4 regions of the Georhizobium sp. MAB10 genome follow, and region 1 is predicted to be linked to each of the others. Evidence: predicted binding sites of a transcription regulator. Region 1 holds the regulator's gene; each other region holds the start of a gene.
The links. The regulator LexA, encoded in region 1, represses DNA repair genes until DNA is damaged. The targets are predictions, from matches to a motif close to TGTTCNNNNTGTGTTCNG.
Positions count from the first base shown of each region.

Region 2: a site for LexA is predicted at 5,110-5,127, ahead of PU133_RS18435 (putative DNA modification/repair radical SAM protein). Genes of this name have one in related genera too.
Region 3: a site for LexA is predicted at 5,577-5,594, ahead of PU133_RS05060 (ImuA family protein). Genes of this name have one in related genera too.
Region 4: a site for LexA is predicted at 3,557-3,574, ahead of uvrA (excinuclease ABC subunit UvrA). Genes of this name have one in related genera too.

Region 1 is NZ_CP118314.1:2,646,758-2,653,959, forward strand. Features, by position in the region: gene PU133_RS12570 (SurA N-terminal domain-containing protein) at 1-1,072, shown strand, start outside; gene trpD (anthranilate phosphoribosyltransferase) at 1,097-2,122, shown strand; gene trpC (indole-3-glycerol phosphate synthase TrpC) at 2,157-2,981, shown strand; gene moaC (cyclic pyranopterin monophosphate synthase MoaC) at 2,978-3,481, shown strand; gene glp (gephyrin-like molybdotransferase Glp) at 3,484-4,701, shown strand; gene lexA (transcriptional repressor LexA) at 4,800-5,531, shown strand; gene PU133_RS12600 (ComEC/Rec2 family competence protein) at 5,525-7,202, opposite strand, start outside.
Region 2 is NZ_CP118314.1:3,835,803-3,843,004, forward strand. Features, by position in the region: gene PU133_RS18410 (MarR family winged helix-turn-helix transcriptional regulator) at 1-435, opposite strand, end outside; gene PU133_RS18415 (creatininase family protein) at 550-1,392, shown strand; gene PU133_RS18420 (FAD-binding domain-containing protein) at 1,396-2,601, opposite strand; gene PU133_RS18425 (CobW family GTP-binding protein) at 2,749-3,906, shown strand; gene PU133_RS18430 (WD40 repeat domain-containing protein) at 3,911-4,885, shown strand; gene PU133_RS18435 (putative DNA modification/repair radical SAM protein) at 5,129-6,364, shown strand; gene PU133_RS18440 (UdgX family uracil-DNA binding protein) at 6,367-7,202, shown strand, end outside.
Region 3 is NZ_CP118314.1:1,106,116-1,113,317, reverse strand. Features, by position in the region: gene PU133_RS05070 (error-prone DNA polymerase) at 1-3,209, opposite strand, end outside; gene PU133_RS05065 (Y-family DNA polymerase) at 3,206-4,633, opposite strand; gene PU133_RS05060 (ImuA family protein) at 4,692-5,537, opposite strand; gene PU133_RS05055 (long-chain fatty acid--CoA ligase) at 5,806-7,202, shown strand, end outside.
Region 4 is NZ_CP118314.1:2,544,543-2,551,744, reverse strand. Features, by position in the region: gene PU133_RS12080 (glutathione S-transferase family protein) at 1-426, opposite strand, end outside; gene uvrA (excinuclease ABC subunit UvrA) at 469-3,390, opposite strand; gene PU133_RS12070 (single-stranded DNA-binding protein) at 3,748-4,257, shown strand; gene PU133_RS12065 (NAD kinase) at 4,315-5,088, opposite strand; tRNA gene PU133_RS12060 (tRNA-Thr) at 5,242-5,317, shown strand; gene PU133_RS12055 (outer membrane protein) at 5,525-6,292, shown strand; gene trkA (Trk system potassium transporter TrkA) at 6,418-7,202, shown strand, end outside.

The DNA of each region.
Region 1 (7,202 bases):
GCTGGATCAGCTCGTCTTCCCGAACCGCGAGGCTGCGGAAGCCGCAGCCACGTCCTTGGCAGAAGGGACTTCATTCGATGACGTGGTCGCCGAAGCCGGCCGCACTGCCGCCGATGTGCGCATCGGCACGTTCGCGCGGAACCAGATGACGAACGAGGCGCTGGCGGAAGCGGCATTCGCCGTGGACGAAGCGGGTGGTGTTACCGACGTCGTGGACGGTCCCTTTGGCCCGGTCATTATGCGCGTTGCCGCGATCGAGGGTGGCGAGGAGACGGCATTCGAAGACGTCGAAGCGCAGATCCGCGAGGATCTCGCCATGGCGGAAGCGGCGCAGACGCTGTTCGATGTCTTCAACGCCTATGAAGACGCCCGCGCCGGCGGCCTGTCGGTGCAGGATGCCGCGCGCGAGCAACAGCTGACACCGGTTGTGATCGAAGCGGTCGACCGCTCGGGTCGCACGCCCGAAGGCGATGTGCTAAGCGACCTGCCACAGTCGCGCGATCTTCTGGCTCAGGCCTTCGATACCGACATCGGTATCGAGACACAGCCGATCAATCTCGGCTCCGACGGCTATTTGTTCTTCGAGGTCCTGGACGTCGAAGAGGCCCGCGACCGCACGCTGGACGAAGTGCGAGACGACGTGGTCGCCGACTGGCAAGCCGATCAGCGCGCCGCAGCGCTTGCTGCACGCGCCGAAGAACTGCGCGCTTCCGCAGCCGACGGCACGCCTCTTGCCGAGATAGCGACGGAACTCGGCGCGACTGTGCGCACCGAATACAATCTGCAGCGCGATAGCGAAAATGCCACCTTCGGGCCGGAGGCAATCGCGGCAGCCTTTGCGGGCCCCGGTGGGCACGTGGCAACCGCGCCGGCCGCGAATGGCGCCGGCGAAATCGTCATGCGCGTCAACGAAGTGGCGATCTCCGCATCGAACGCGATCTCCGAGCAGGAACGGACCGCCATTGCCCGCAGCGGCGGCGATGACCTGCTCGATCAGCTCGTGACCCGCCTGCAGGCGGAATATCCGGTGCGGATCAACCAGCAGCTCGGCACGCAGGCGCTCGGTTTCTAAAGGCGCGACATCGGGGGTGCCGTAATGGCAGACATGAAGAGCTACCTCGCCAAGGCTGCGTCCGGTGTCTCGCTCTCGCGCGACGACGCAAAGGCCGCGTTCGACATCATGATGTCGGGCGATGCCACGCCGAGCCAGATCGGTGGTTTCCTGATGGCACTCAGAGTGCGCGGCGAAACGGTGGACGAGATCGTCGGCGCCGTGACGACCATGCGCAGCAAGATGGTGACCGTCGAGGCGCCGGCCGATGCGATCGATATCGTCGGCACCGGGGGAGACGGCACCGGCACCTACAATGTCTCCACCTGCGCGGCCTTCATCGTCGCGGGATGTGGAGTTCCCGTCGCCAAGCACGGCAACCGCGCCCTTTCGTCGAAATCCGGCGCTGCGGACGCGCTGATGGCGCTTGGCGTAGCGATCGATCTCAAGGCGCCGGCCATTGCTGCCTGTATCGAGGAAGCCGGTATCGGCTTCATGTTCGCCCCTGCCCACCATGCAGCGATGCGCCATGTGGGCCCGACGCGCGTGGAACTCGGAACCCGCACGATCTTCAATCTGCTCGGCCCGCTCTCCAATCCCGCTGGCGCCAAGCGGCAGTTGCTCGGCGTCTTCGCCCCGGAATGGCTGGAGCCGCTTGCCGAGGTGCTGAAGGATCTCGGCTCGGAGCGCGTCTGGGTCGTTCATGGCGCCGGTCTCGACGAGATGACGACGACCGGTCTGACGGATATCGTTGCGCTCGAGAACGGTTCGATCCGGCGTTTCTCGATCGAGCCTGAAGAGCTTGGTCTGAAGCGCGTGACTATCGACGCGCTGAAGGGCGCTGACGGCGCACACAATGCCAAGGCCTTGCAGGCGGTGCTGCGCGGATCGAAAGATGCCTATCGCGAGATTGCGCTTCTGAATGCCGGCGCCTCTCTGGTGGTGGCCGGCCGCGCCGAAACGGTGGCGGAAGGACTGGAGCTTGCGGCGAAATCGATCGACGACGGTGCGGCACTTGCGGTGCTGGAGCGCCTCGTGGCGGTCTCGCAGCGCCACGCGGCCGCGGCATGATGACGAACCGGCTTGATACGAAGGATTTGGGGCGTTGAGCGATATTTTGACCCGCATCGAAGCTTATAAGCGCGAGGAGATCGCCGCCGCCAAGGCCGCTCGGCCGCTCGCGGAGGTGAAGGCAGCGGCTTCGGATGCAGACGCGCCGCGCGGGTTCCTGGCCGCGATCGAGGCCAAACGTGCCCGTGGGGATTTCGCTCTGATCGCCGAGATCAAGAAGGCCAGCCCGTCCAAGGGGCTCATTCGTGCAGATTTCGACCCGCCGGCACTGGCGCGCGCCTATGAGGCAGGCGGCGCCGCTTGCCTTTCGATTCTGACCGACACGCCCTCATTCATGGGTGCACCGGAATTTCTTGTCGCCGCACGTTCTGCGACCACGCTGCCAGTCATCCGCAAGGATTTTCTGTTCGATCCGTACCAGGTGTACGAAGCCCGCGCGATGGGCGCCGATGCCATCCTCGTCATCATGGCCTGCCTCGATGATGCGATGGCGCTGGAGCTTCACGATACGGCGGTCGATCTCGGGATGGACGTGCTGGTCGAAGTGCATGACGAGGCGGAAATGGAGCGCGCGCTTTCGCTGAGTTCCTCGCTCATCGGCGTCAACAATCGGAATCTGCGCACCTTCGAGGTGTCGCTGGATAACAGCGAGCGTCTTGCACCCATGGCCGCTGGCCGCCACCTCGTCGGCGAAAGCGGCATCTTCACCCATGGGGATTGCCTGCGGCTCGAGCGCGCCGGCATCGGCACGTTCCTTGTCGGTGAAAGCCTGATGCGCATCGACGATGTCACCAGCGCGACGGAGACGCTGCTTACAGGCAAGCTGCTCACGGGCAAGCATCAGGCAGCAGCGCGATGAGCGACGAAGCGCGACTTACGCATCTCGACGACCAGGGTCGCGCCACGATGGTGGATGTCGGCGGCAAGGCAGAGACCGAGCGCGTCGCGATTGCCGAAGGCTTCGTGAAGATGGCTCCGGAAACGCTCGCGCTCATCCAGTCGGGCGGCGCAGCAAAAGGCGACGTGATCGCCACGGCGCGCATCGCCGGTATCATGGCCGCGAAGCGGACGGCCGACCTCATTCCGCTTTGCCATCCGCTGATGCTGACCAAGGTTGCGGTCACCGTCGAGGCGGTCGACACCCTGCCCGGCCTGCGCGTCGAGGCCATGGCGCGCCTCAAGGGCCAAACAGGGGTCGAGATGGAAGCACTGACGGCGGTTTCGGTCGCCTGCCTCACCCTCTACGACATGGCAAAAGCCGTTGACAAGGCGATGGAAATCACCGGGGTCCGGCTGCTCTCCAAGACCGGCGGCAAGTCGGGCGACTGGAACCATCCGGGCAGCGGCGGGGCCCGCTGATCATGGCGCTGCTTCCCGTCGACGATGCACTCGAACTGATTCTCGCCGACGCCCGAACGATTGCCGATATCGAACACGTTCCGCTCCATGAAGCATGGGGTCGGATCGTCGCCGAGCCTCTGATCGCCATGCGCGACCAGCCGCCTTTTCCTGCCTCGGCCATGGATGGATACGCCGTCATTGCGGCGGATACGGCAGAGCCGGGTGCGACGCTGCGGGTTATCGGCGAATCGGCAGCCGGGCACGGGTTCACGGGCGCCATCGGACGCGGCGAGACCGTCCGTATCTTCACCGGCGCGCCGGTTCCGGAAGGCGCGGATGCGATTCTCATCCAGGAAAACGCACGGCCACTCGAAAAGACCATGATCGAGGTGATCGAGCCGGTGCAGGTCGGGCGGTTCGTGCGGCGTGCAGGTCTCGACTTCCATCGTGGCGAGACGGTGATCGCCAAGGGCGCGATGCTCGATGCAGGCCGGCTGACGCTGGCAGCAGCCATGAACCTCCCCGCCCTGCCCGTGCATCGGCGCCCGCGCGTCGCCATTCTGGCGACCGGCGACGAGCTCGTGCCGCCGGGTGCCGATCCACGCGACGATCAGATCATCGCGTCGAACAGTTTTGGCGTCGCCGCCATCGTCAGGGAAGCGGGCGGCGAACCGATCGACCTCGGCATTGCTGCCGATACGCTGGATGGCCTGAACCGATCGATCGACTCCGCCCAGGCGGCCGGCGCCGATATTTTGGTGACGCTTGGCGGCGCCTCGGTTGGTGATCACGACCTGGTTCGCAAAGTGCTGGAATCGCGCGGTCTCGAGCTTGCCTTCTGGAAGATCGCAATGCGGCCGGGCAAGCCGCTGATGAGCGGCCGCATCGGCCCGATGCATGTTCTCGGGCTTCCGGGCAACCCTGTCTCGAGCCTTGTCTGCTCGCACGTCTTCCTGACGCCTCTGATCGCAAAGCTCGTCGGCCGCACCCATCATGTGCAGGCGGTCGACGCAATCCTCGACGTAGACCTGGCCGAAAACGACGTGCGCCAGGATTATCTGCGCGCGGCGATGAGCCGACGGGCGGATGGAACGTTGGTCGTCAGGCCGGCCACCAAGCAGGATTCCTCCATGATGCGCGTGTTCGCCGAGGCAGACGGCCTCGTCGTCCGGCCACCATTTGCTCCCGCGGCCAAGGCAGGAGACACTGTGCGGGCAATCCTGCTGCGACGAATCTAGCCGTCGGTTTCCCTGTTGGACTTGCGGAACACAAAAGGAACAGATAGAGTGTGTTCCACATTTGTTTCCATCCGATCAAGCGGGGGCCTAAGCAGCCGATGTTGACGCGTAAGCAGCAGGAACTGCTTCTTTTCATCCATGAGCGCCTGAAGGAAAGCGGCGTGCCGCCATCCTTCGACGAGATGAAAGAAGCCCTCGATCTCGCGTCCAAATCGGGGATCCACCGCCTCATCATCGCGCTAGAGGAACGTGGCTTCATTCGCCGTCTGCCAAACCGTGCGCGTGCGCTGGAAGTCATCAAGCTGCCGGATAGCTACAACGCGGCAGTGCCTCAGCGTCGCGGCTTTTCGCCGAGTGTCATCGAAGGATCGCTTGGCAAGACGCCGAAGCCCGAGATCGCAGCCGAGCGCCGCCAGAGCGAGATGCCGCGCGACAACGACAATCGCGCCATCAGCGTGCCCGTCATGGGCCGCATCGCGGCGGGTGTGCCGATCTCCGCCATCCAGAACAATACCCATTCGATTGCCGTGCCGCCGGATATGCTGGGCGGCGGCGAGCACTACGCGCTCGAGGTCAAGGGCGACTCGATGATCGAAGCCGGCATCTTTGACGGCGACACGGTCATCATCAAGAATTCGTCGACGGCCAATCCAGGCGACATCGTCGTGGCTCTGGTCGACGACGAGGAAGCGACGTTGAAGCGTTTCCGTCGCAAAGGTGCGTCGGTCGCGCTCGAGGCCGCCAACCCGGCCTACGAAACGCGGATTTTCGGACCGGATCGCGTCAAGATCCAGGGCAAGCTCGTCGGGCTCATCCGGCGCTATCACTGATCGATGCTGTCGGCAGCTCTTCTGTCTTCGCTCATGTGTGTGTTGACGGAAGAGGCGTCATCCCCGCCAGGCTCGGTAAAACTGCCCGTTCTCCAGTCATAATAGCGGTGCCGCGTCCAGGCGCGCATTCGGCCGGCAGACTGCTCGAAGCGGAACGTCGGCTGCGGGTCGAATTGTGTACCCGACCCCGTGCCCGCCGCTCGCGCCTCGTTCGCCGCGAAGCCTTCTCCCGTCGACGCCGCGTAGACGGCGATCGCGCCGGTTTCACGCAGTGTACGGGCGGTGAAGAGCTTCGCGCCGGAGCGGCATTGGCGCATCGACAGCGGTATCGGAATGATGGCGATATCGGTCATGTCGCATGCGGGACCGACATAGGCCGGCTCCTCCAGCCACGCGACCATTGTGCCGTTTTCCAGCCGTGCGACGCAAAACGCGCCTCGGCGGCATTGGAACACGCCGATCATTTGCCCGTCATCCAATTCGCGGACTGCCTGGCGCATCATCCCATAGGCAATGGCAGGGTCGATCTCGGCTTCAGCTTCGTCCGGATCGGAAGTCATCTCGTCTAACAACAGTTGGGCTTGGTCGTCGACAGCGACGATTGGCGGGACATGGGTCGCAAGCCGGGTTGCCGTTGCCCATTGATCGAAGATGAAGCTGCTCGGACGCGCTCGGTTGGTTGCCAGGCCGTCCTCGCGCAGGATCGCGGCCAGCCGAGCGTCCTCGGCAATCAGCAGCAAGGGTCGATCGGCGCGCAGTTCGGCCGCCATAATGAGGGCAGCGGCCAGCGCGGGTATCAAAGCGGCACCTCGCAGCCAGGTTCGCGTAAAAACCAGGATGAGCAGCGCAAGCGACAGAAGCGCCGTAACGGCTCCGGGGATCTTCCCCGTGGCGAAACCATCGCCATAGGCTGCAACATGATGGCCGATGGCGATGACCGCCTCCAACCCCAGCCCCATGATCGTGAGGAAAATCGCGTCGAGGCCGAATGGCATCGTCAGCAGCGCAAGCGTGCCGAAGGGCATGACGATGACCGAAATGACGGGCATCGCAACCACGTTGGCGATCATTCCGTAGCTCGACATGCGGTGGAAATGATGCGCCGAGAAGATCCCCGTCGCCGCGCCGGCAATCAGCGACGTCACGGCCAACCCGAGGATCAGCAATGTCCAGCGCCAGACGAAGCCGGGCTTTGAGGTCGTGAAATCCGGCGTCTTGATCCTGTTGCGCGCTGCCCAGCCGCCATAGGCGGCAATGAGGGCAGCGGTTGCTGCAAAAGACATCTGGAAACCGGGCGATGTCACCGCTGATGGCGTGACGAGGAGAATGAGAAATGCGGCGATCGCGACATTGCGCATGGTCAGCGCAGCCCGGTCGAGCAACACCGCGATCAGCATGACGACCACCATGATCCAGGCGCGCTGTGCGGAGATGACGGCGCCGGAGATCAGCAGGTAGAAGGTGGAGGTGCCGATGGCGCCGAGCGCAGCGAATTTCTTCACCGGCCAGGCCTGGGCGACGCCTGGCACGAGCGCGAAGCCGAGCCGCAGCCCGGTGAACATTAGTGCTGCGGCCAGCGACATATGCAGGCCGGAAATGGACAGGATGTGGGCAAGCCCCGTGATGCGAAAGGCTTCGTTGGTCTCCTCGGAGATCGAGCGACGGTCGGAC
Region 2 (7,202 bases), 1.2 Mb from region 1:
TGCGAGCTGGCGGGTCTCCTTGCCGCTCAGGCCCGCCAAAAGCGCCTGCTCGACACCCGCCGTGGCCTGCTTGATCGAGGCCAGCGTTTCCTGGCCACGCGCAGTCAGGGCGATTTCGGTGCGGCGGCCGTCGCTTCCATTGTCGCGCTTTTCCACGAATCCCTGCGCCATCAGGCGATTGACCGTCTTGGTGATGGTCGGTGCGCGCACGCCGAGTTCAGCAGCGATGACGCCCGGCGATTTGCCGTCGGCTTCCGCGAGCGACAGGATCACCATTTCCTGCCCCGCATAGAGGCCGTGATCGACGAGATCGCGGGCAAGCAGGGTGCGCATGGCGCGGGCCGTCTGGATCAATGTTGTCGACAGCGTGCCATCGGCCACTGTCTCCTGGTCGCGCTTCTTCTTGCCCTTTTCGAGCTTGTCCTTCTTCGCCATCTTCAGCGATCTCCCCTCAGCCGCTTGCATCCTCTCCCTTTGGCCCTTTATTGCAGGGCAAGCGAGCAGGCATTCTTTTGCCGGCTTATGTTATCAAGGCGCGAAGGCGAGACAATGGGCATTCCTCCGGCCACTCCTGGGGACACGCCTCGGGCCATTCCCGAGCGTTTCCTCAGCGCCGATCTGCGTGACATCGAAGGCCGCGCAACGGAGCCGGCCGATCGTGCGGACTGGATTGCCGTTCTGCCGCTTGGGGCGCATGAACAGCATGGGCCGCATCTGCCGTTCGAGACGGATACGATCATCGCGGACGGGCTTGCGCAGCGCATCGTGGCGCTTTTGCCGGATAACCTTCCCGTCACCATGCTCCCGGTGGAGCCGGTCGGTTACTCGATCGAGCACATGGACGTGGCGGGTACGCGCACGCTCGGTTACCAGGAGGCCATCGAGCGATGGCTCGGCATCGCCGCCAAGCTCAACGCTGCGGGTATCCGCAAATTCGTGATGCTCAATGCCCATGGCGGCAACGCGCCGCTGATGACAGTGATCGCCACCGAAGCCAGAGTGCGCTTCAACATGCTTGCCGTGGCGACAAGCTGGACGCGGTTTCCCCTGCCGGAGGCTGTGATCTCGCCAGCCGACAAGCCCTTCGATATCCATGGCGGGCTGATCGAAACGTCGATGATCCTGGCGCTGAAGCCCGAAACGGTTGAGATGAAAAGGGCGGAGAACTTTCCCTCTTTCCAGCGCGAGCTAGCAGGAAGTATGCGCCATCTGCGCGCCTACGGCCCGCATGCCTTTGGCTGGAAGGCGAGCGATCTCAATCCCCAGGGCGTGGTGGGCGATGCTGCGAGCGCCGATGCCGAGACGGGTCAGCGCATCATCGACCATGCAGCGGCGCAGTTCATCGAGCTTCTGGACGACGTCCACCGCTTCGACGCGGCCCGCCTGACGTAAGGATCAGGCGCTGCGCCCCGCCATCAAAGCCAGCATGTCCGGGATGACCGATTTCATCGCAAAGAAGCCCTTCGTCGCATGCGGCCATGCTTCGCGGTCATAGGCGCGGATCGGCCGGACCATCGAGATCTCGTGACTTTGCAGCGTTTTCGCGATGCGGTTAAGGGCATCGTTTACCGGGCCGACCGGAGCATGAGGCGCGACGACCTGGCGAGCACCGGACTGCACGATGCGGGCGACGATGCGCTCCGGATCCGTCTCGGGCGAATTATCGCCCCCCGCGCCATGAGCAGCGAGGGAATCCACAAGCGCTTCGCGCGTGAATGTCGCTGCCAAATTGCCCCTCTCGCCTGGCGAACGTCCGGCGGATGCATCGAGCGCCACCACATCGACGATCTCGCACAGCAGCGCGTCAAAGGGTGGCGCGATGCAATCGTCGTCGTGGAGAAGAAGAACGCTCGGAACGGCCGCAGGATTTTCACCAACCGGCAGTTTCAAGGGATGGGGCGGCTCCGGGCCATCGAGCGGCGGCGCGTTTTCGTTGAGACCCTTGGGGTTGAAACGCCCATTCGTATATCGGCGAATGTTGTCGCGCGTGGCGAGGTAATTCTTGCCGCGGGTGTGCAGTCCGGCGACCCAGCGCCAGGAGAGCGTGTTGGAGGCTGGGTCGCCATCCATCAGATGGCGCATGAAGAAGTCTGCACCGAGTTCCCAGGGCAGCCGGAGCGTGAAAATCCAGATCGATGCGAACCACATGCGCGCGTGGTTGTGGAGATAGCCGGTTTCCACCAGCTCCAGAGCAAAAGCATCGAAAGCATCGATCCCAGTCGTACCCGCAACGGCCTGATCGTAAGCGGTGGCAAGCCCCTTATTCGACGAGAGCGCGGCGAGCGATCTGTCGCGCGCCGTCTCATAGTCGCGCCAGACCTGCGGGCGCTGCTCAAGCCAACCCTTGAAGTATGTGCGCCAGTACACCTCCTGGATGAACTTCTCCGCATCGCGCGGAGAATGCCGTTCAAGGACTGCCGTCAAGACCTCCTCTTCCGAGACAAGGCGGTGACGCAGATAGGGCGACAGCATCGAAACGGCATTGCGCGCAGGGTCGCCGAAATCGGTGTTGCGGTTGCGGGCGTAGCGTTCGCCGGCGTCATCGACGAATTCCGCCAGGCGCTGCAATCCTGCCTCTCTCGTCGCCACCAATGCCGCCATCTCGTCGTGCTCCCTTGTCCAGACGAGCGGGAGATAGATGGCAAGGCGAGAAAGGAAAGGCGCCGGGGCAGCACTTCCGTCCTGGTACCCTTGGCAGAGCCCGCTCGGAGGGCCTATATCCCGAGCAACGAATGAAAGGTTCCCGCCATGAGCGACGCAGCGACGCAATCCGTCCCGAACCCTGCCACATCCACCGACGCCAAGCCGATCCCCGTCACTGTGCTGACGGGCTATCTCGGCGCCGGCAAGACGACGCTTCTCAACCGTATCCTGTCCGAAAACCACGGCCAGAAATACGCCGTCATCGTGAACGAGTTCGGCGAGATCGGCATCGACAATGATCTCATCGTCGAGAGCGACGAAGAGATCTACGAAATGAACAATGGCTGCGTCTGCTGCACGGTGCGCGGCGACCTGATCCGTGTCGTGGAAGGCCTGATGCGCCGTCCCGGCCGCTTCGACGCAATCATCGTGGAAACGACCGGGCTTGCCGATCCGGCTCCTGTCGCCCAGACCTTCTTCATGGACGAGGACGTGCGCTCCAAGACGCAGCTCGATGCCGTCATTGCGCTCGTCGATGCCAAGCACCTGCCGCTGAGGCTCAAGGATTCGCGCGAGGCCGAAGACCAGATCGCCTTTGCCGACGTCGTCATCCTCAACAAGACCGACCTGGTCGACGAAGCCGAACTGCGCAAGATCGAAGCGACGGTGCGGGCCATCAATCCATCCGCGCGCATCCATCGGGCCGAACGCGCCAAGATCGATGTGACCCAGGTGCTCAACCGCGGCGCGTTCGATCTGCAGCGCGCGCTGGAGAACGACCCGCATTTCCTCGACCAAAAGGACCATGATCACGACCACGATCATGTCTGCGGCCCGGACTGCGACCATGATCATCACGATCACGCCCATCATGACCATGATCACCACGGACATGATCATCACGGGCACGACCACCATGGGCACGACCACCATCATCACCATGGCGAAGCATCCGACATCCACGATGCGACGGTTCAGTCGGTGTCGCTACGCGCGGGCTCCATGGATCCGAAGAAGTTCTTCCCGTGGATCGAAAAGATCACCCAGATGGATGGACCGAACATCCTTAGGCTCAAGGGCATTATCGCCTTCGAAGGCGACGAGGACCGCTATGTCATCCAGGGTATCCACATGCTGATCGAAGGCGATCACCAGCGGGCCTGGAAGGACGGCGAAAAGCGGGAAAGCCGCATCGTCTTCATCGGCCGCGAGCTCGACCGCGAAAAGCTGGAACGCACCTTCCTCGCCTGCCAGGCCGGCTGAACGGATGCCGACAGTCGCTCCTCTCGACCTCGACGGGTATTGCGTCGCGGCGCGCTTCGTCTCCGGCATTCCGACATTCGCCATGGCGGACGGCACGGTCCATCGACTCGATCATGGCCACAAGACCGTGGAAGCGCATGACGGGCTGCTGGTGGCCAGTCTGTCTGGCGACGGCAAGACCCTTCTGACGGGCGGCGAGGATGGCAAGGTAAGCCGCATCTCAGCCACGGGCGAGATCGAGACGCTCGCCGAGATCGGTCGCAAATGGATTGGCCAGATCGCGTCCGGGCCTCAAGGGGTGATCGGCTTTTCCTCCGGGCGCACTGCCTATGTGCGGCTGGCAGACGGAACGCTCAAGGAGATCGCCTGCGAGCGAACGGTCGAGGGCATAGCCTTCGCGCCGAAGGGCCTGAGGGTGGCGCTTGCCCGCTACAACGGCGTGACCCTCGTCTGGGCCGGCATGGATTCCAAGCCTGCGGAACTTGAATGGAAGGGCAGCCACACGGGCATCACCTTCTCGCCCGACGGCAAGTATCTCGTCACCACGATGCAGGAACAGGCGCTGCATGGCTGGCGCATGTCCGACCTGCATGACATGCGGATGTCTGGCTATCCGGCCAAGGTGAAGTCGCTGTCCTGGAGCTTCAAAGGCAAATGGCTTGCCTCATCCGGCGCGCCGGCCGCGATCGTGTGGCCCTTCGTCGGCAAGGATGGCCCGATGGGCAAGCCGCCGCTGGAGCTCGGCACGCGGGGCGACGCGCTTGTCACCATCGTCGCCTGCCACCCGGCACAGGATGTAGTCGCCATCGGTTTCAATGACGGCATGATCCTTGCTGCACGCATGGAAGACGGCAAGGAAGTGCTTTTGCGCCGCCCCGGCAAGGGCGCTCTCTCCTCGCTCGACTGGAGTCGCGATGGTCACCAGCTCGTCTTCGGCTCCGAGGCCGGCGATTGCGGCGTGGTGGATATCACCGCTTGAAGACAGCAGCGAGTGCGGCGGCTCCGCACTCGACGCCAGCTCCACCTCATCCTGAGCCTGTCGAAGGGCGAGGTGGCCCCATTCTGCTACGCCTCGTGGTTCGACAGGCTCACCATGAGGGCTGCGAGAGATCATGCCGCGCCCTCGCCTTCGGATGAAGACCGATCGGCAGCTCCCAAAACTCCTTCCAGTTTTACAATAAAAGACATAGACGTCGGCGTGTTGCGAACATAGCATGAACGCATGGCTCAGCTATCGACGTTGGAAAAACTGGCGATCCTTTCGGATGCTGCAAAATATGACGCCTCGTGTGCGTCCTCCGGATCGACGAAGCGCAACTCGCTCGGCACGGGTGGCATCGGGTCGACCACCGGGGCCGGCATTTGTCATTCCTATGCGCCGGACGGGCGATGCATTTCGCTTCTGAAAATCCTGCTCACGAATTTCTGCATCTATGACTGCGCCTATTGCATCAACCGATCGTCGTCGAATGTCCGGCGCGCCCGCTTCACCGTGCAGGAAGTCGTCGATCTGACGCTCGACTTTTACAAGCGGAACTACATCGAGGGGCTTTTCCTCTCCTCCGGCATTATCCGATCGCCGGATGAAACGATGGGGCAGTTGGTGGAAGTCGCCCGGCAGCTGCGCGTCACGCATCGCTTTGCCGGCTATATCCACCTCAAGACCATCCCCGACTGCGACCCGCTGCTGCTCGAGGAAGCGGGCCGATTCGCCGACCGGCTCTCGATCAATGTCGAATTGCCCACCGATGATGGCGTCTCGCGCCTCGCCCCGGAAAAGCGGCCCGCGGAAATCCGGAAGGCGATGGGCAATCTTCGGATGAAGATCGAGGAGAAATCCGAGCCGACACTGCGCACCAAGAGAAAAGAACGCTTCGCGCCGGGCGGGCAGTCGACGCAGATGATCATCGGCGCCGATCCCGCCAATGACGACACGATCCTGAAAACCAGCGCCCGGCTCTATTCGAGCTATCATCTGAAGCGCGTCTATTACTCCGCCTTCAGCCCGATCCCCGATGCGAAATCATCGCTGCCGCTCATCCAGCCGCCGCTTATGCGCGAACATCGGCTCTACCAGGCCGACTGGCTGATGCGCTTCTACGGCTTCGAGCAGAACGAGATCCTGGCGGGCCAAAGCGACGGGATGCTCGATCTCGCCGTCGACCCCAAGCTCGCCTGGGCGCTCGCCAATCGCCAGCGTTTTCCAGTCGACGTCAACCGGGGCGATCGGGAATCGCTGCTGCGCGTGCCGGGGCTCGGCACCAAGGCCGTGGCGAAGATCCTGCAGGTGCGGCGCTACCGGACGCTCAGGCTCGAGGATGTCGGCCGGCTTTGCCAGTCGGTCAACAAGGTGCGGCCGTTCATCACCGCGCTCGATTGGCAACCGGGCGGGCTGACGGACAGTCCCTCGCTCAAGGCCCGAATGACGCCGCAACCTGCGCAGCTGTCGTTGTTTTAGCGATGTTTGCCGTCACGCTCGCCGATCAGACGGATTTCGATGGGTGGCGCCACGCGGCGCGGCAATTGGCGCTGGCCGGCGTTGAGCCTGGCGACATTCGGTTCAGCGTGGTCGGCCAGACGACGGAAGACCTTTTCGAAGATGCCTCACCGCTTCTGCCGGAGCCGCCGACCGGTGCGGAATTCACCGTGCCACGCGAGGTGGTCAAGCGTCTGGAACAGGTGATCCATCACCGCGATCCGGATCGATTTTCCTTCATGTACCGGCTTCTCCTGAGGGTCTCGCAGGAGAAAAACCTGCTCCGCATCGCGTCCGATCCCGATATCCAGCGGCTTGAACGGATGGAGAAATCGATCCGGCGCGATGCCCACAAGATGCATGCCTTCGTGCGATTCCGGAAGATCGACGTGGTGGGCGAAGAATGGTTCGTCGCCTGGTTCGAGCCGGAGCATTATATCGCGGAACGCGAAGCAGGGTTCTTTCGGGCGCGCTTCACCGGCATGAAATGGACGATCCTGACGCCTTGGCGCTCGATCTCCTGGGACGGTGCGGACATCACGGTGATGCCGGGCGCAAGCAAGGAAGATGCACCCGCGGACGATGCGGCCGAGGATCTCTGGCGCACCTATTTCACGTCCATCTTCAATCCCGCCCGGTTGAAGGTGAAGGCCATGCAGGCCGAAATGCCGAAGAAATACTGGCGGAACCTGCCGGAGGCGCCGCTCATTCCTGGCATGATCGCCGGCGCCGGCAAGGCAGCGGAAGAGATGGTGGCGCGCGCGCCCACCCTTTCCGCGCCGCACCATGCCCGCATCCAGGAACAGTATTGGGAGCCGAA
Region 3 (7,202 bases), 1.5 Mb from region 1:
TGGCGGGTATAAGTTGGGTGGGTAACCTCGTCGGCGCGTGACAATTCGATGCTGGCGGAATGGACATCGGACAGCATCGCGAGATCCCCCGTGCGGTCATGCACGGCAGTGACCATGAGATGCACCACGCCTTCCTTGCTTCTTTGGATCTGAGCTTCGACCACGACGAGCTTTGCGCTCATCACGGCGCGTCGATACCTGTCGAAAAGCCGCGACCATAAAAGCGTATTGGCGACGCCTGTCTCGTCCTCAAGCGTCATGAAGATCGCGTTGCCCTTGCCGGGCCGCTGGCGCACCAGAACCACCCCCGCAACCTTGACGAACGCACGGTCCGGCATCTCCCCTGACTGAGCGCAGGAGATGATGCCTTCGCTGCGAAATCGCTCGCGCAGAAAAGCGATTGGATGCGCCTTGAGCGAGAGTTTAACAGTCTGATAATCGGCAACGACTTGTTCGGCGAGCGGCATGGGTGGCAGGCGGGAGGGTTGTTCAAGCCCGAGTTCCTGCTGCGCGGCCGCGGCAAAGAGCGGCAGCGGCCGATCTTCCGGCAACCGCCGCACGGCCCACAGCGCATCACGCCGGTCGACGCCAATCGACCGAAATGCATCGGCATCGGCCAGGCCTTTCAGCGCGCGGTGTTCGAGCTCGACCCCATGCCACAGGGCTTCGATGCTCGCATAGCCACGGCCACGCCGGGAAACGAGCGCTTGCGACCAGTCCTCGCGAAACCCATCCATCTGCCGAAAGCCGATGCGCAGGGCGAGTTTACCATTCGCCGCCCGCTCCAGCGTGTTGTCGTGGTGGCTGTAATTCACGTCCACCGGCCGCACTTCCACCCCGTGCTCACGCGCATCGCGCACGATCTGCGCTGGAGCGTAAAAGCCCATGGGCTGGGAATTGAGAAGCCCACAGGCAAAGACCGCCGGATAATGGTGCTTGATCCAAGCCGAGACATAGACGAGGCGTGCGAAGGAAGCCGCGTGGCTTTCGGGAAACCCATACTCACCAAAACCCTTGATCTGCGCAAAGCAGCGCTGGGCAAAATCCCGGTCGTAGCCGCGCCGCGCCATGCCATCCACCATCATTTCCTCGAAACGGCCGATCGTGCCGTTGTGGCGGAAGGTTGCCATCGCCTTGCGGAGCCCGTTCGCTTGGTCCGGCGTAAATTCCGCCGCCGTGATCGCCAGCTGCATTGCCTGTTCCTGGAAAAGCGGCACTCCCAATGTGCGGGAAAGAACATGCTTGAGCTCGTCCGGATCATGTGGCGGGGCGGGCGAAGGAAAATGCACCTCCTCAAGCCCATCGCGCCGCCGCAGATAGGGATGAACCATGTCGCCCTGGATCGGCCCGGGCCGCACGATCGCCACCTGGATGACGAGATCGTAGAACTCTTTCGGCTTGAGGCGCGGCAGCATGTTGATCTGCGCCCGGCTTTCCACCTGGAAGACGCCGATGGAATCGCCCTTCTGAAGCATGCGATAGACATCGTCATCGTGCTTGATGGCAGCAAGATCGAGGTCCCTGCCCTCGTGCAGCCGGATCAGGTCGAAGCATTTGCGAATGCAGGTCAGCATGCCGAGCGCCAGAACGTCGACCTTCATCAGCCCCAGTTCGTCGATATCGTCCTTGTCCCACTCGATGAAGGTGCGGTCCTCCATCGCCGCATTGCCGATCGGCACCGTCTCGTCGAGCCGCCCGTTGGTCAGCACGAAGCCGCCCACATGCTGCGAGAGGTGGCGCGGAAAAGTGAGAAGCTGGCGGGCGAAATCGAGCGCGCGGGCGATGACGGGATTGTGCGGATCGAGCCCAGCCTGGCGCACATGGCTTTCCGGAATGCTGTCGCCGAAACTCCCCCACACCATGCCGCCGAGACGCGCCGTCACGTCGTCGGTCAGCCCGAACACCTTGCCGACTTCGCGGATGGCGCTGCGCGGCCGATAGCGGATGACGGTTGCGGCGATACCAGCGCGTAGCCGTCCATAGCGCTCATAAAGGTGCTGGATGACCTCTTCGCGCCGCTCATGCTCGAAGTCGACATCGATATCCGGCGGCTCGCGACGCTCCTCCGACAGAAAGCGCGCAAAGAGAAGATTGCTGGTCGCGGGATCGACCGAGGTAATGCCGAGCACGAAACAGACCGCCGAATTGGCGGCGGATCCACGGCCCTGGCACAAAATGCCCCGGTTGCGCGCAAACTGCACGATATCGTGGATCGTCAGGAAATAGCGCGCATAATCGAGCTTCGCGATCAGCGCGAATTCCTGCTTCAGAAGCGCATCCACCTTGGGCGGAACGCCATCGGGGTAGACCCAGCCGGCATGTTTCCAGGTGAGTTCCTCCAGCCAGCCCTGCGGCGTCTTGCCGGGCGGCACCGGTTCGTCCGGATACTCGTATTTCAACTGATCGAGCGAAAAATCGATGCGGGCGAGGAAGTCCGTCGTTTCGCCGATGGCCTCCGAGCAGTCGCGAAAGAGCCGCTGCATCTCGTGCGGTGGCTTCAGATAGCGCTCGGCATTTTCCTGAAGCAGGCGGCCTGCCGCCTCGATCGTCGTCTTCTCGCGAATGCAGGTGAGCACATCCTGCAGGGGCCGGCGTTCATGTGCGTGATAAAGCACATCGTTGAGCGCCATCAGCGGCACGCGCGCCGCATCGGCCAGGGACTTCAGGGCGACGAGGCGGCGCCGGTCATCCCCTCGACGACCCATGGCCGCGCCGAGCCAGACGGAGCCGGGTGCCGTGCGTGAAAGCCGCGCAAGCGTGGCTTCCACCTGGTCAAGCTGATCGGGCGGCATGACGATGAACAGAAGATCGGCCGAAAGCGACAGGAGATCGGCGAAGCTCAGGATGCAATCGCCCTTCTTCGTGTCGCCCATCTTGCCCTTCGTCAAAAGTCGGCAAAGCCTGCCCCAACCGGCCCGGTTTTCCGGATAGGCGAGAATGTCGGGCGTGCCGTCGGCGAAGACGAGCCGGGCGCCGACGACCAGCTTGAAATCGAGCCTGGCACCCTTTCCATACTGAGCGGCGTAATCGGAATTCAGCTCGTTGAGAGCGCTATAGGCGCGGACGACGCCCGCCACCGTGTTGCAATCGGCGATGCCGATGCCCGCATAGCCGAGTTCCAGCGCGCGGGTGATGAACTCATGCGGATGGGAGGCCCCGCGCAGAAAGGAGAAATTGGTGGAGACCGCAAGTTCGCCGTACCGCATCATGCGAAGATCCCATGCAGGAACCAGCGCGGATTGGTGACTTCCATCCCGTAGAGCCCTTCGCGATAGACCCAGAACCGGCGCCCAGCGGTATCCTCGAGCCGGAAATAATCGCGTGTCATCGCCTGTCCGGCATCGCGCCACCACTCCTGCGCAATGCGTTCCGGACCTTCCGCCTTGACGATCGCATGCTCGACCCGGCGCCAGAAGAAGCGATGCGGCGGGCCATCCGGAACCGAGGCGGTGACATCGATCGCATGGGGCGGCGTGAAGAGAAAAAGCGGACGCAAGGGCGGCTCACCACTGTCCTGCACCACCCATGTGATCGCCGACTGCTCCGATGACAATGCCGGAATGGCTTCGGCGGCACGTTCGGGAATATGCGTATCGCGCGAAACGAAGCGCACCACCTGCTCGGGCGAAAACCGGGCACTCAGGCGCTCCACCAACTCGCTCGCCTCTTCGGTCGGAACGCCTTTCGACGAAAGCTCCTGCGCCTCGGGAACGAGCGTTTCGCTGAAGATGACGGACAGGCGGATCAGATCGAAGCCGAAGCCAGGATCCAGCGGATCGGCAAGCCCCTCGAGCTTGGCATCGTAAAGGCGCATCAGCGCAGCTGGATCGCGCGAAGGCCGTGCCGTTTCCACCGGAATGCGCGTCACCTTGCCGTCGGCCCGGAAGAAAGCCGCCTCGAAAAGCCGGCCGCCCTTGCCGCGCTGCTGCAAAAGTTCTCCCGCCTGCCCCGCAAGGTGGCGCAGGCACGCCCGAATGTCCTCCTCGTAGCCGATCGGCTCGCCGAACCGCTTTTCCACGATGATGTCACCGACCGTGCGACGCGGCGTGATCGATGAGCGGCGCCGCCCCATCACGAGATCGAGCCGGTAGGCAAGTTCCGGCCCGAAGCGCGCGACAAGAGGTCCGCGCGGACGCGCCGCGACATCACCGATGCTCCTGAGCCCGGCGCGGGCGAGCCCGTTTTCGATCTCCGCGCCAAGACCAAGGGCGGCCACGGGCAAGGGCCGCACCGCCTGCTCTTCACTGCCTTCAGCCACGATACCGCCTGACCCGAACTGCGCCATGGCGCGCGCCGTATCCGGCGCCGAGGCGATCGCGGCGAAGGTCTTGAAGCCTGCCGTTTCGAACTTGTCTGCGATATCCTTCAGCATGGCCGCCTCGCCGCCGAAAAGATGAACGCAGCCGGCGATGTCCAGCATGAGCCCTCCCGTGCCATCGAAACCGACGAGCGGCGTGAAGCGGTCGCAGGCATCGGCGAGCCGTTCCAGCATACGCCGGTCTGCTTCCGGCGCCGTCTCGCACACCTCGATATCGGGCACGCGCGCCCGCGCATCGGCAAGCGTGAGCCCCGGCGACAGGCCGAGCGCTCGTGCCGCCGGGTCGGCGGCGGCAAGATGCAAGGCGCCCTTCACCTTCTCGACGATGACGAGAGGCTTCGACAGGCTGCTGCTTTTCTCTTTCGGCGCGTCTTCAGCCTGTCTTGCGGAAGGGCTTCTGGTCTTCTGGCGATGCAGCCGGTCGGTCGACAGGAAGGGAAACCACAGAGCCAGGAAGCGGCTTTGCGGCGCTTCGCTTGGGTGTTGCGAGGGGCTCGTCGAAACGGGCAGGCTGTGCTGCGGAGAGATCGAAGCTTTTGCGGTCACGGTTCCACTCCAAATGCCAGCGCCCGCCCGCAATGCCGGCGCGATGACGGTCCAAAAGAATATCGAAGACAGGATTGGACGGTGCCCCGGCCGCAAGCCCCACCGAGGGTGCCGCCCTTACCTGCCATCGGGTGAGTGAAGAACTGGGCTGCGGCTGCCCCGCCGCCCGAAGGACGAACCCCGTCACGCCGGAACGTGAGGCCGCCAGCATCATGCGGCGGCTGGCTGTCAGGTCGAGAAACCCTGCCTTGCCCCAGATTTCCAGGAGAACGGCGCCAAGAGCCGGGGACCGCAAGGCCTCAAGCCCCGCCCGTAGAACCATCGTCTCGCTTTTTGCCGAAATCAGCAAAACCCGGTCCGGATCGATGCCGAACTGCGCAAGGCCGGGCGCATAGAGATCGCCCTGCTCCAGCACCGCAAATGCATGCCGCACCCAGACGATGTGCCGCCCCTCTCCGGCGGCGCGCAGGGCAAGCGCAAGCGCAAACCCGGCGCTTGCACCCGCATCGCCCACTTCATGGGCAAAAACCTCGTGCAGGCATCCCCGCGGAAGCCCACAGCCCAAGGCTGCGTCGACCTGATCGACACCCAGAGTAAAGCCTTTCTCCCCCGGCGATCGCGCCGGTTCCAGTGCAGCCAGTTGCTGCTTTAGCTGGGAAAGGGTGGAGGACATGGAGATCAGGCTCGATCGTCGGTTGGAGGTTAATTTCAATGTTCATGATATGTTCTATTTAGGACTCAGCTTCAGCAAAGAGTCAACAACCACGCCGGCCATGTTTCAGACAGTTGCGCGCGGACGACGTTTACGTCAAAGTCAGATCAATTAGCGCGGACGGTGCGGGTGTCACACCCGGCAAATCCTGCTAGCTTCACAAACCAGCGTGGGACGGCGCCGAGGTTTGAGAGGAATTGCCAAAAAGACCACAAGATACCGGGAGGGCATCGTGGAACCAAATATCAGGACAACCGACCAGAACTCCGCCAAGCTCTGGCTGAATTCCTATCCGCCGGGGACACCAGCCGACATCGGGCCATTGGCCTACGCCTCTATCGGCGAATTGATCGAAACCGCCTGCAAGCGTTTTGCCGAGCGACCGGCCTTCACCTGCATGGGCAAGTCCATCAGCTATGCGGATCTTGACACCCATTCCGCCGCGCTCGGTGCCTGGCTGCAAGGCAAGGGCCTGAAGCAGGGTGACCGCGTTGCCGTGATGATGCCGAACATCCTGCAGAACCCGGTTGCGATCGCAGCCGTGCTGCGCGCGGGCTTCGTCGTCGTCAACGTCAATCCGCTCTACACGCCGCGCGAATTGCAGCATCAGCTGAAGGATTCCGGCGCCAAGGCGATCATCATCCTCGAAAACTTCGCCCACACGCTGCAGGAAGTGGTCGCCAAAACCGACGTCAAGCATGTCTGCGTCGCAACCATGGGCGACATGATGGGCCTCAAGGGCCACATCGTGAACCTCGTGGTCCGCAAGGTGAAGAAGATGGTGCCGGCATGGAGCCTGCCCGGCCACATTCCCTTCAAGACTGCACTTGCCGAAGGGCGCGGCAAGGCGTTCACGCCTGCCAAGGTCAAGCCGGATGATATCGCCTTCCTGCAATATACCGGCGGCACGACGGGCGTTTCCAAGGGCGCGGTTCTCAGCCATTCGAACGTGTTGTCGAACGGTGCCCAGATCAATCTCTGGCTGCAGGCAGCCTTCCTCAACAAGGAGCGGCCGGATCGGCTGGTCTTCGTTTGCGCGCTGCCGCTCTACCACATCTTCGCGCTGACGGTGAATGCCATCATGGGCATCGACCAGGGCGCGCAGAACATCCTGATCCCCAATCCGCGTGACATTCCGGGCTTCGTCAAGGAGCTTGCGAAATATGAGGTCCACATCTTCCCCGGCCTTAACACGCTCTTCAATGCGCTGCTCAACAACGATGATTTCAAGAAGCTCGACTTCAGCAACCTCATCCTGACGCTTGGCGGCGGCATGGCTGTGCAGCGTCCGGTGGCCGAGCGCTGGCACCAGCTGACCAACTGCCCGATCTCGGAAGGTTACGGGCTTTCCGAAACCTCGCCGGTCGCCACCGCAAACCGCTTCGACCGCGCCGAATTCACCGGCACGATCGGCCTGCCCCTGCCCTCCACGGAGATCGCGATCCGCGACGAGGACGGCAAGGATCTCGGCATCGGCGACGTCGGCGAGATCTGCATCCGCGGCCCTCAGGTCATGAAGGGCTATTGGCAGCGCGACGACGAGACGGCCAAGGTGATGACGTCGGATGGCTTCTTCCGCTCCGGCGACATGGGCTACATGGACGAGGACGGCTACACCAAGATCGT
Region 4 (7,202 bases), 100 kb from region 1:
GGATCCCTCCAATTCCAGCGCAGACAGCGCTGCCGCAATCTGCCGTTTGCAGCGCTCGATCCACTGGGCGGAGGGGTGATTATGCAGCACATTTTCATAAAAGAGGCTGACCGCCTTGTCGGAGATGCCCGTGGCGAGCGACACGGACTTCATCGCGCGACGACGTTCAGGCTCGTTCACCGGCAATAGTCGCGCGTCCGGAGAAGCGAGGCCATCCACATGGTCGATGATGCTGTGACTGTCGAGCAGGATATCCCCGTCATCGGTGACGAGCACCGGGACACGCAGCAGCGGATTGTAGGCGATGAGCCGATCCGCATCGCCAAAGGTCGACCACGGCCAGTGCTCGAAGGGCAGATCGTAGAGCGTCAGCGCAATACCGACGCGACGCACGAAGGGAGAATCATACTGACCGATCAAGATCATGTCCGCCTCCAGTGATACGATGAGGCCACGTTAGCCGAATGCCTACTCCGCCGCTTGAGATTTTGCTTGTGGGCGTCGCTCCAGAAGTTCCTTCAGGAACCGCCCCGTGTGCGACCGCTCGACCTTGACCACATCCTCCGGCGTTCCGCTTGCGACGATCTCGCCACCGCCATCGCCGCCCTCCGGGCCAACATCGATCAGCCAGTCGGCTGTCTTGATGACCTCGAGATTGTGCTCGATCACCACGACCGAATTGCCCTGATCGACCAGTTCGTGCAGCACCTCGAGCAGTTTCGCGACGTCGTGGAAATGCAAGCCGGTCGTCGGCTCGTCGAGAATGTAAAGCGTGCGTCCGGTCGAACGCTTGGCGAGTTCCTTGGCCAGTTTGACGCGCTGCGCCTCGCCACCCGAAAGCGTCGTCGCCTGCTGACCAATCTTGACGTAACCGAGACCGACGCGGTTGAGCGTGATCAGCTTGTCGCGCACCGCTGGCACGGCTGCGAAGAATTCGACGCCTTCCTCGACGGTCGTGTCGAGCACGTCGGCGATCGACTTGCCCTTGAAGGTAACGTCCAGCGTTTCGCGATTGTAGCGCTTGCCGTGACAGACGTCGCAGGTGACGTAGACATCCGGCAGGAAGTGCATCTCAATCTTGATGACGCCGTCGCCCTGGCAGGCTTCGCAGCGGCCACCCTTCACGTTGAAGGAGAACCGCCCGGGCTGATAACCGCGCGCCTTGGACTCCGGCAAGCCCGCGAACCAGTCGCGGATGGGGGTGAACGCGCCGGTATAGGTGGCGGGGTTGGAGCGCGGTGTCCGGCCAATCGGCGACTGGTCGATATCGATGACCTTGTCGATGAATTCCAGTCCGTCGATCCGATCGTGATCGGCAGGATTTTCGCGAGCGCCCATGATGCGGCGTGACGCCGCCTTGTAGAGCGTTTCGATGAGGAAGGTGGATTTCCCGCCGCCCGAGACGCCGGTGACCGCCGTAAACAAACCGAGCGGAATCGACGCCGTCACGTTCTTCAAATTGTTGCCGCGGGCTCCCACGACTTTCAGTTCCTTGCGCTTCACCGGCTTGCGGCGCTGCGCCGGCACCGCGACGGAGAGGGCACCCGACAGATATTTCCCCGTCAGCGACTTCGGATTGGCCATGATGTCGGCTGGCGTTCCCTCGGCGATGACTTCGCCGCCATGGATCCCCGCCGCCGGGCCGATATCCACGACGTGATCCGCCGTCAGGATCGCATCCTCGTCGTGCTCGACGACGATCACCGTGTTGCCGATGTCGCGCAGGTGCTTCAGCGTGTCCAGAAGCCGGGCGTTGTCACGCTGGTGTAGGCCAATCGAGGGCTCGTCGAGGACGTAGAGCACGCCTGTCAGGCCCGAACCGATCTGTGAGGCAAGGCGAATGCGCTGGCTTTCGCCACCGGACAAGCTGCCCGAGTTGCGCGACAGCGTCAGGTAGTCGAGCCCGACATCGTTCAGGAAGTTCAACCGGTCGCGGATTTCCTTCAGGATGCGAACGGCGATCTCGTTCTGCTTGTCGTTCATCGCGGTCGGCAGATCCTGGAACCAGGTACCCGCCTGCCGGATCGACATCTGCGAGACTTCGCCGATGTGGCGTCCATCGATTTTGACGGCGAGCGCCTCGGGCTTCAGGCGATAGCCGTTACAAGCCGGGCAGGGGGCCGCCGACATGTAGCGCTCGATCTCCTCGCGGGCCCAGGCGCTGTCGGTTTCTTTCCAGCGCCTCTCCAGATTCGGCACGATGCCTTCGAAGGTCTTCGCCGTTTTGTAGGAGCGCAGGCCGTCGTCATAATTGAAGACGATCTTGTCCTCCGTACCGTGCAGGATTGCGTTCTGCGCATCTGCCGACAGGTCGGTCCATTTATCCGAGATCTTGAAGCCGAAATGCTTGCCGAGCGCCTCGAGCGTCTGGCGATAATAGGGCGACGAGGATTTTGCCCATGGCGCAATGGCGCCGTCACGCAGCGTGCGCGCCGTCTCCGGAACGATCAGTGCTGGATCGATCTTCTGCTGGGTGCCCAGGCCGTCGCAGGTCGGGCATGCGCCTGATGGGTTGTTGAACGAAAAGAGCCGCGGCTCGACCTCCGAAATCGTGAAACCCGAGACGGGGCAGGCGAACTTCTCCGAAAAGAGTATTCGCTCATGGGTCGCGTTCTTGGACTTGTTCGCGCCGCCGCCTTCCGCCGTTTCGCCCGCCGGCAATGGCTTGTCGGCAAACTCGGCAACCGCCAGGCCGTCCGCCAGTCGAAGGCAAGTCTCAAGGCTGTCGGCAAGCCGCGCGCCGATGTCATCACGAACGACAATGCGATCCACCACGATATCAATGTCGTGCTTGTATTTCTTGTCGAGGGTCGGCGCTTCGGCAATCTCATAGAATTCGCCGTCGATCTTGACGCGCTGAAATCCCTTCTTCAGCAACTCAGCAAGTTCCTTGCGGTACTCGCCCTTGCGTCCGCGCACGATCGGCGCAAGCACGTAAAGCCGCGTCCCTTCCTCGAGAGCCATCACCCGGTCGACCATCTGGCTGACCGTCTGGCTTTCGATCGGCAACCCCGTGGCCGGCGAATAGGGCACGCCGACGCGGGCAAACAGAAGCCGCATATAATCGTAGATTTCGGTGACGGTACCGACCGTCGAGCGCGGGTTCTTCGATGTCGTCTTTTGCTCGATGGAGATGGCCGGGCTCAGGCCGTCGATCTGGTCGACATCCGGCTTCTGCATCATTTCCAGGAATTGGCGCGCATAGGCCGAAAGGCTTTCGACATAGCGCCGCTGGCCCTCCGCATAAATCGTATCGAAGGCGAGCGATGATTTGCCCGATCCGGAAAGCCCGGTCATGACGATCAGGCTGTTGCGCGGAAGATCGAGATCGATCCCCTTCAGATTGTGCTCACGTGCACCGCGAATGGAAATGGTCTTGAGTTCGCTCATGAGATCGCCAGATGACACGTCGGTAAGATGGGGAGGTTCGAGGCTGCGCATCCACCCTCGTCGAACTGCGCAGTTGCCGTCAAATCATGTAGGTTCTCGCAAGACAATGTCGAGGGCAACTTGCCCGCCGCCGACCGACTCGGTTGACAAGCAAGCAAGAGGCTTTTAGAACAAAAAAAGAACAAAACATAGCCTGCCTTGCAAACGCCCAACTGCCCTGTGGAAATGCGGCGTATGGGGCGCAGGTTCCTGCGAGTTCCGATAAGATGCCGCCTTTCAACAATGATCGCGCGGCAGCGGCTTAAAGGCTGTTTGGCCGGATATCATTCAACCGGCGACTACAAGAAGGCAATCACCATGGCAGGAAGCGTCAACAAGGTCATTCTCGTCGGAAATCTGGGTGCCGACCCGGAAATCCGTCGCACACAGGACGGCCGCCCGATTGCCAATCTGTCCGTCGCGACTTCGGAAACCTGGCGCGATCGTAACTCCGGCGAACGCAAGGAGAAGACCGAGTGGCACCGCGTCGTCATTTTCAATGAGGGCCTGTGCAAGGTTGCGGAAAGCTACCTGAAGAAGGGCGCCAAGGTGTATATCGAGGGCCAGCTCCAGACCCGCAAATGGCAGGATCAGAGCGGCCAGGACAAATACTCCACCGAGATCGTTCTGCAGGGGTTCAACTCGACACTGACCATGCTCGATGGACGCGGCGAGGGCGGTGGCATGGGGCAGGGTGGCGGCGGCGGTGGTCGCGGCGGCTCGGATTATTCGGGCGGGGGCGTTGGCGGCAACGACTACAACCGACAGTCGCCGGCATCGCGCAACGACGATTTCTCCCGCGACATGGACGACGAAATTCCGTTCTGATTGGCGCGGACCAAGAGCTATGAAAGCGATGCGGGAAAACCCGCATCGCAGATCGCATCAATAAAGAAACTGCTCGGCTATGATGCGGTCATCCCAGGAATGATCGGGATCCGACAAGAGGCGCGCGGTCGTCTGTTTTGACTGAACGATGCGGACGAGCCGAATGGATTTGACCTCCGTGTTGTCGGCGACTGCGTTGACCGGCCGCTTTTCGCGCTCCAGCACCTCGATCGTCACCTCCGCCTTGTTGGAGAGCAGCGCACCTCTCCACCGCCGCGGGCGGAATGCGCTGACCGGCGTCAGTGCGAGCAATGGCGCGACGAGCGGCAGGATCGGGCCGTGGGCAGAAAGATTATAGGCCGTCGAGCCCGCAGGCGTCGCCACCATCAGCCCGTCACAGACGAGCTCTTCGAGCCTGACCTTGCCATCGACGCTGACGCGCAGCTTGGCGGCCTGATACGACTGGCGAAGAACCGACACTTCATTGATCGCAAAGGCGTGCGTTTCAGCGCCATCCTCGTCGGTCGCGACCATTTCCAGCGGATTGATCTCGCTTTCCACCGCCCGCTCGATGCGCTCGCGCAGTCCATCGGTGGCGTACTCGTTCATCAGGAAGCCGATCGAGCCCCGGTTCATGCCGTAAAGCACTTTGTTGGAATTCATCATGCGATGCAGCGTCTGCAGCATGAAGCCGTCGCCACCGAGTGCAATGATGACGTCGGCATCTTCCGGGGTATATGCACCGTAAAGCGCTTCCAGTTCGAATCGCGCCGCTTGCGCGTCCGGAGCGTTGCTCGAAATGAAACTCAATTTTTCCGTAGCACGCGCCATCCAGTCTCATCTCCCATTGCTGCGGCACATTGGCGAGGGATGGCGGATCGGGCAAGCGCGAAGGAGCCGGTCGCCGCGCTAATTTTTACCGCGACGCCGCCCAGTGCATTTCTCGTTTTACAGCGCCGGCAATTATGCTAATCACCCGCCCGTGCCCTTGTAGCTCAGTTGGTAGAGCATCTGATTTGTAATCAGAGGGTCGGGAGTTCGAGTCTCTCCGGGGGCACCATTTTCGGCAGCGCGGAATGCCTGGCCGCTCATCTCTCCAGAATTTGCTCATTTCCCAACGGATTTCCCGGTCCGAGCGCACATAGTGACATTCTGGCACCACCACCTGGCGCACCACCGTTTCGCCGCATTCTCAGCTTGCGGATGCATCGCACGCGACCAATAGTGCTCGGGGCCGGACAGCCCCACACTTCTGGAGATTCGGAACATGAAGAGACTGATTTTGACCGCGTCCATCCTGGCCGCGGCCGCACCGGCCTTTGCTGCTGATGCGGTAATGTATAACGATCCGGCACCTGCCGCCGCAGCGCCGATGGCTGCTGCGCCGAACTGGTCCGGCTTTTACGTCGGTGGCCAGCTGGGCGGCGTCTTCGGCGAAACGGGTACGTTTGGCCTGTCTCCGTTCACTCCGGCCCTTCAGACGGCTTTCGCACCCGGCTTTTCGGGTGATTTCGATTCCGGCCTGATCGGCGGCGTCCATGCCGGTTACGACACCCAGTCCGGCAACTTCGTCTTCGGCGGCATTATCGATATTTCGGCCACGGACGTTTCGGACACGCAGAACGGCTTCTCCGTCACGCCTGCGCGCTACACGGTCACCCGTGAACTCGACTACCTCGCAACTCTGCGCGGCCGAATCGGCTATGCGATCGGCAGCAGCTTCCTCGTCTACGGCACGGCTGGTCTCGCCTATGGCCAGGTCGACTTCTCCTACGAGCAGCCCGGCTCAGGTGCCACGACGACGACTTCTGGCGGTCAGGATGATGACTTCGGCTACACCGTCGGTGCTGGCGTGGAAGCCATGGTCACGTCGAACATCTCGGTCGGTCTCGAGTACCTCTACACGGATCTCGGCGACAACGATTTCAATGCCAACCTCGTAGGCGGCCCGTTCGGCGCCGGCACCACGGGCTTTGGAACGGATCGTTCGTTCGACTTCCACACGGTCCAGGCGAAGGTCTCCTTCCGCTTCTAAGCCACTCAGGAAGGCGGTCGGATACCGACCGCCTTCCATCTCGCCGAACCCCTATGGCTCTGCCCGACGCGGCGCATTATGGTGCGGCGCATTGAAGCGAATCCTCGCGACCGAACGGGCAGGGCATGCGGATCATTATTTGTGGGGCGGGGCGCGTCGGCTTCGGCATCGCTGAAAAGCTGGCCCAGGAGCAAAACGACGTCTCCGTCATCGACACGTCGGCCACGCTCATCAACGCGATACGCGACACGCTCGACGTGCGCGGCTATGTCGGCCATGGCGCCCATCCCGAAGTGCTGGCGCAAGCCGGGGCGGAGGAGGCGGACATGATCATCGCCGTCACGCTCTCGGATGAAGTGAACATGGTCGCCTGCCAGGTGGCGCATTCTCTCTTCAACGTCCCGACAAAGATTGCCCGCATCCGCGCCCAGAATTATCTGGCGCCGCATTATCTCGATCTCTTTTCCCGCGAACACATGCCGATCGACGTCATCATCTCGCCTGAGGTGGAGGTCGGCAAGATGGTGCTGCGCCGCATTGCTTTGCCGGGCGCGACCGATGCCGTCCGCTTCGCCAATGACGCGATCGTGCTCGTCGCCATCGAGTGCCTGGAAGACTGCCCGGTCGTGAACACACCGCTGGAACAGCTCTCGGAGTTGTTTCCCGACCTGACGGCAACCGTGGTCGGCGTGGTTCGCGACGGCCAGCTGATGGTGCCCCATTCGACCGATCAGCTCAGCACCGGGGATCTGGCCTATGTGATCTGCGACAAGGATCACGTCCGCCGCACGCTTGGCCTTTTCGGGCATGAAGAGCCAGAGGCCATCCGCATCGTCATCGCCGGCGGCGGCAATGTCGGCTATTTCGTCGCCAAGGCGATCGAGGAACGGCAGCCGAACATCAAGGTCAA